Regions from separate parts of the Psychrobacillus sp. FJAT-21963 genome, predicted to be linked through region 1. Evidence: predicted binding sites of a transcription regulator. Region 1 holds the regulator's gene; the other holds the start of a gene.
The links. The regulator Rex, encoded in region 1, represses fermentation and respiration genes when NADH is low (regulators of the CRP and FNR family bind a similar motif). The targets are predictions, from matches to a motif close to TTGTGAAATATTTCACAA.
Positions count from the first base shown of each region.

Region 2: a site for Rex is predicted at 1,088-1,105, ahead of AN959_RS02625 (AtpZ/AtpI family protein). Genes of this name have one in related genera too.

Region 1 covers NZ_LJIY01000003.1:106,502-109,928, reverse strand. The annotation lists gene AN959_RS10145 (CPBP family intramembrane glutamic endopeptidase) at 1-562, shown strand, start outside; gene AN959_RS10140 (redox-sensing transcriptional repressor Rex) at 992-1,633, opposite strand; gene AN959_RS10135 (ABC-F family ATP-binding cassette domain-containing protein) at 1,742-3,427, shown strand, end outside.
Region 2 covers NZ_LJIY01000001.1:574,817-578,243, reverse strand. The annotation lists gene glyA (serine hydroxymethyltransferase) at 1-58, shown strand, start outside; gene upp (uracil phosphoribosyltransferase) at 368-997, shown strand; gene AN959_RS02625 (AtpZ/AtpI family protein) at 1,250-1,468, shown strand; gene AN959_RS02620 (ATP synthase subunit I) at 1,475-1,843, shown strand; gene atpB (F0F1 ATP synthase subunit A) at 1,876-2,589, shown strand; gene atpE (F0F1 ATP synthase subunit C) at 2,658-2,882, shown strand; gene atpF (F0F1 ATP synthase subunit B) at 3,167-3,427, shown strand, end outside.

The sequences.
Region 1 (3,427 bases):
AAGTATGGGGATTGCTACACTGGTTACACTCCTTTTAATTAGAAAAGATAATAACTTTTTACGACCTTTAAAAGGAAAACAGTCACCTATTGGGCAAACTATCGGCTGGGGAGTCGTCGGTTTCTTTCTTGTATTCCTAGGCCAAGGTGTTGCAGCTACTATTGAACTTAAATTAGGAGTTGAACCGGGATCCGAAAATACAGCACAATTTATAGAAATTGCTCACGCTGTTCCTTGGGCAATCTTTTCAATTGTTATTTTCGCTCCTATATTAGAGGAACTAATTTTCCGCCGTATAATTTTCGGCTCTTTATTTCCAAAAACAAATTTCTTCGTAGCCGCATCTGTCAGTGCTATTGTCTTTGCAATCATTCACTTCGACTTTACGCACATACTACTATATGCTGTTTCTGGGTTTATATTCGCTTTTATTTACCATAAGACAAAGCGGATAGTGGCATCTATCATCTCCCATATGCTATTAAATGGATTTGTCGTTCTCTTTCAGTTTTACGGAGAAACTATACAAAAGTTCTTAGAAACTTACTCTCAAATGCCTTAAAGAAATGCGCAAGCGCCTATGTAGAGGAATACAGTCTAAGTTCGCGACTTCGTGTCACAACGACTGTATGACCCACTTCGTGTGGGCCTCCGACAAGCAAATGTTCTTCCCACTAAGAAGTCGTTTTTTGACTTCGTTGGGGGAAGGTTATTTGACCTCGAGGGGCTAGGCGCTGGAGCTGGACATAAAGAAATGCGCAAGCGCCTATGAAGAGGAATACAGTCTAAGTTCGCGACATCGTGGTGCTCCTGCGCAAAGCTCGTCGCAAAATAAAAGAACATTTCGCAACGACTGTATGACCCACTTCGTGTGGGCCTCCAAGTAAATGTTCTTCCCCCCAAAGAAGTCGTTCGTTAGGGGAAGAAAATTTGACCTCTGGACATAAAGAAAAGCCTTCGACCCATCAGTATTGGGTAGAAGGCTTTCAATTTATTCGTTATGTTCATTTCTTATTAAATAAATTAGGGTTTGTACTTCAACCGATAAATCGATTGTATGGACCCGAATCGTATCAGGTACCGTCAATCGGACAGGGGTAAAGTTAAGAATCCCTTTAATATTCGTTTTTGCTAATCGATCAGCTACTTCTTGTGCTGTGCGACTTGGAACAGTACATATAACCAACTCGATACCATGTTCCTCGAGCTTCTCTTCCATGACACTCGGATGAAAGACAGGAATATCACTTACAAACATTCCCTCTATCGGAGCTTTTGTATCAAAAGCAACTACAATTTTGGTATTATGGTTTTTTTGAAAGTTATATTTTAAAAAAGCAGTTCCTAAACTACCAACTCCAATAAGTGCCACATTTGCAGCTTCATCTTGATCGAGTGTTTTTCTAAAAAACTGGAGTAAGTTAGCAACATCGTATCCATAGCCTTTTTTGCCAAGTGCTCCAAAGTGCGAGAAATCTCTTCGAATAGTAGCGGAATCTATTTTCATCGCATCACTTAACTCTTGTGATGATACTCTTTTATGTCCAGCATTATGAAAACTTTGTAAAAATCTATAATATAATGGAAGCCTCTTCGTTGTTGCTTGAGGAATTCTCGGTAGTTCAGGTTTCATCAAAAACCCTCCAATTTCGTTCTTAACATTACCTCATTATAATGCTACAGCGTTGCAACGACAAGTCCTATCTATTACACTTAAGATAGAATTGAGGTGCGAATCATCGTGATTGTTTTACAAGTCAATCAAGTAACAAAATCCTTTAACGGAGAAGATATATTAACTAATGTAAAGTTAGAGGTTCAAGACCGAGATCGGGTAGCCCTTGTAGGTCGAAACGGGGCAGGAAAATCTACTTTACTTAAAATAATAGCTGGAGAAATGTCGTATGATTCTGGCGATATCATTATGCCTAAGAACATTCGATTAGGATACTTAGAGCAACATGCCGGATTAGAATCTAAACTTTCTATTTGGGAAGAAATGAAGTCCATCTTTAATCATCTCATCGAATCTGAAAAAGAGCTTCGTTCCTTAGAAACGCAAATGGCAGATCCATCTGTATACGAGGACTCCGATGCCTATGCACGAGTTACAGCTGCGTATGATGAGCTACAGCTAAATTTTAAAGAAGCAGGCGGTTATCGATACGAATCAGATATCCGTTCTATTTTACACGGAATGCAGTTTTTCCCTGAGGATTATGATAAGCCTGTACAAGCATTATCTGGTGGACAAAAGACTAGGTTGGCACTGGCTAAAATGCTACTTAGCAAACCCGATTTACTCATATTGGATGAGCCTACCAACCACTTGGACATTGAAACACTGAACTTTTTGGAAAACTATTTAAAAAACTATAGTGGTGCAATTCTTATCGTGTCCCATGACCGCTATTTCTTAGATCAAGTCGTAAACTTTGTTTATGAAGTATCTCGCCATAATGTCACTAGATATGTTGGCAACTATAGTAGTTACCTTGATCAAAAAGCAAAAAATTACGAACGTGATAAAAAAATGTACGAAAAACAGCAGGAGGAAAAAGCTAAACTCGAAGACTTTGTCAATCGAAATTTAGCTCGTGCCTCCACTACCAAAATGGCTCAGTCGAGACGCAAAGTAATTGAAAAGACAGACTGGATGGATTCTCCAGATGGAGATGAAAAATCAGCTTCTTTCGGCTTTTCGATTGATCGGCCAAGTGGAAATGATGTACTTCGGCTCGAAGAAGTTTCCGTTGGCTATCCTGGCAAATCAGTTTCTAAAAATATTTCTTTTTCCGTATATAAGCAGGACAGAATAGCGCTAGTCGGACCAAATGGTGTCGGTAAATCTACCTTACTGAAGACCATTATGAAACAACTAGAAAGTGCAGGCGGTAAAATTCAATACGGCACAAACGTCCAATTTGGATACTACGACCAAGAACAAGCTGCTCTTACTGGCAATAAAACAGCACTTCTTGAATTATGGGACGAATGGCCACTTATGAATGAAAAAGATGTCCGTACCGTGTTAGGTCGTTTTCTATTTAGTGGAGACGATGTTCAAAAAACCGTTTCTACCTTATCTGGTGGAGAGAAAGCTAGACTTGCTCTAGCAAAGCTAATGTTGTTAAAAGCAAATACGTTAGTGCTAGATGAGCCAACCAACCATTTAGATTTAGATAGTAAAGAAGTGCTTGAAAATGCATTGCTCGATTTTCCAGGAACGATTCTTTTCGTCTCGCATGACCGTTACTTCATTAATAGAATTGCTACGAAAGTGGTTGAATTATCGAATGATCACGCAGCACTATTTTTGGGAGATTACGATTACTATTTAGAAAAGAAACTCGAACTAGAAGAGCTGGCTCTTGAGAGCGCAGGAGCAATAGAAAAAGCCGTTGTCGTAAAGGCAAGCACTTCTACG
Region 2 (3,427 bases), on a different contig from region 1:
TAAAGAATCTAAAGAACGTGTTTCTGCATTAACAGCAAAATTCCCATTATACAATTAATAGTTTAGTATATGAAGGCTACTTTTCTTTGGAAAAGTAGCCTTTTCCGTTTTATACTGTCTAACCTTTCATTTCAACTTGTAAAATGGATGTTCTTATATTTTATTTTTGAATGAATTTAAAAAAAGACTATTGGGCAATATGTGAGGAGTGGGAAAATGAACAAAGGCAATCAATGACAATATATTTACAATCCTATGTCGGCTTAAAATAGACGCAATATTAAGAACGTAGGATTACTAGTATGTAACCATATTCTTTTGTTATAATTAGTAGAATTGCAAATAAAACGAGAAGGAGATACGCCATATGCCAAAAGTATTTGTATTTGATCATCCACTCATTCAACACAAACTTACATATATCCGTGATGTAAACACTGGAACTAAAGAGTTTCGTGAACTTGTAGACGAGGTTGCGACACTCATGGCGTTTGAGATTACACGTGATTTACCATTAGAGGAGACAGAAGTGGAAACTCCTGTACAAAAAACAAAATCAAAAGTACTTGCTGGTAAGAAAATAGGGATTGTTCCTATTCTGCGTGCAGGTATTGGAATGATTGATGGAATCTTGAAACTCATACCAGCTGCGAAGGTTGGACATGTTGGTCTTTATCGAGATCCAGAAACATTGCAACCAGTTGAATATTATGTAAAGCTTCCCGCAGATGTTGCAGAACGTGATTTCATCCTTGTAGATCCGATGCTTGCAACTGGAGGTTCCGCAATTGAAGCAGTTAACTCTTTGAAAAAGCGTGGCGCAACAAGCATTAAATTTATGTGTCTGATTGCTGCTCCAGAGGGTGTAGAAGCATTGAAAAAAGCTCATCCAGATGTAGATATTTATATTGCAGCTTTAGATGAAAAGCTAAATGACCATGGCTATATTGTTCCAGGGTTAGGCGATGCAGGAGACAGACTATTCGGTACGAAGTAATTGGGTAAATAGAATCATTTATGGTTTTTTAAGAAAAAGAAGTAAATTGACTCTATTAAATTTGTCGATAAGATGTCAATTGTGAAGTATATGTGAAGAATTTCACTACTTCTAATTGACATCAAATTGCCCCTATTGTATGCTTACAAAGGATATCAATGATAGGGGTTTCATGCTCGAAACACTTGTCGTATCAACTTTCTACTAGTTTCACAGTTTTTACTTAAATAGGAAAAACGTGAGGACTCTTTTATGCGTCGAAATAGACGTCCGTTACAAGGGATAGCGATGTATTCTGCGATTCTCTCACAGCTTGTAGGTTCTATTTTAATAGGTATATTCACAGGAATGTGGATAGACGATATTTTTAGAACCACTCCAGTATTTTTAGTAATATGTTTACTCGCTGGCCTTACAGTTGGTGTGTTCGCCATTATTACTACCATTCGAAAATATGATTCAGGAGACTGAAGACCCATGCAGGAAATGCAACGTATTTATACGAAGCAGAAAAAGTACATATTTTTTTTGCTCGGAGCATGTGCGCTAGGTTGGGGATTTACCCCATATTCGCCAATATTTGCGGGCTTAGCACTAGGTTCTTTATTTGGTCTGTATAATTTCTGGATTCTAGTACGTAGAATGGAGAAATTTGATCGAGTGTTGACAAATGGAAAAGGACGAGCAGGTCTCGGCACAACTTTTCGCTTCGCATCAGGCGTTGCAGCTGTTGCAATTGCCCTTGCCCTTCCAGAGTACATACATCTGATCAGCACAGTTATCGGATTAATGATTCCCTATGTTCTACTAATAGTAGAAAGAATTGTGTTTCATGCAAGACATTAACTATGAGATTGTGAAAGAGAGGTGAATGAATCGTGGAACATGCAAATCCAACGTTCAAGTTTTTAGGACTGTATGGAAACTGGTCAAACATTTTAATGCTTGCGGTAACTACACTTATCGTTTTCTTAATTGCTTATATTGCGACAAGAAACTTAAAAATGAAACCGACTGGTATGCAGAACTTCATGGAATGGATTATGGATTTTGTGAAGGGGATTATTAAAAGTAACTTCGACTGGAAAACAGGTGGGCGTTTCCATGTACTTGGGATTACACTAATTATGTTTATTGCAGTAGCAAACGTATTAGGTCTTCCATTTGCCATCACGTATGATGGGGTACTTTGGTGGAAATCTCCAACAGCAGACCCAACCATCACCATGACATTATCCGTTATGATCATCGTTTTAACGCACTACTACGGAATTCAAATGAAAGGTTTTAAACAATATAATGTTGATACTTATTTAAAACCACTTCCATTTTTATTTCCATTAAAAATTATTGAGGAATTTGCAAATACGTTGACACTTGGTCTTCGTCTTTACGGTAATATCTATGCGGGGGAAGTTCTTTTAGGACTGATCGCAGGATTAGCAACTTCTAGTATTTTCGGCTTTGTTGGAGCAATTATTCCAGCAATGGCATGGCAAGGTTTCTCCCTATTTATAGGTGGGATCCAAGCATTCATTTTCGTTATGTTAACAATGGTTTATATGTCACATAAAGTGTCGTCAGACCATTAATATAACTGTTTAGGAAACTAGGCAGAAATAAATAAAAAAAAACAACATTCCAAGGAGGAAATTACACAATGGTAGGTTCAGTTGGTCTTTTAGCAGCAGCTATAGCAATCGGTTTAGGTGCACTTGGTGCAGGTATCGGTAACGGTTTAATCGTTTCAAAAACAGTAGAAGGTATTGCTCGTCAACCAGAAGCACGTGGAGCTTTACAAACAGTTATGTTCATCGGGGTAGCATTAGTTGAGGCGATTCCAATTATCGCAGCAGTTATCGCTTTCATCGTATTAAACAAATAAGAACCAAATACAAAATCTTTGGAGTATCTCTCTAATATAGATATTCCAGGCTGTCTTGAAAACGCTTGTCAGTCGAGGCGCGAAGAACGAGGCGGAAGCGAATTGAACTAATAGTTCATGAGCTAACAACGAGTGCAAGCAACGAAGGATGAAAGCGTTTGTCAACAGTCTGAAATGGCGGGTTTTTTATCCGCCATTCTCTTTATGAATTAGAAAACAATAAATACATTTATACATTATAGAAGCAAGATCTCTTATTAGCGTTTGAAAGGAGTGAAACAATCGTGTCTTTTGATTACCTTGTACTTGGTGCTGAAGCCCATAGTGGTTTTAACACTTGGGATATCTTTGCTACATTATTCTTCTTTATTTTACTTCTTGTACTTTTAAAGAAAGTAGCTTGGGGTCCATTAATGGGGATTATGACTCAACGTGAAGAATTAATCGCAAGTGAAATTGAAGCAGCTGAATCTAGCCGCCAAGAATCAGAGCGATTACTGGAAGAACAACGTGACTTACTTAAAGAAGCACGCACGGAAGCACTA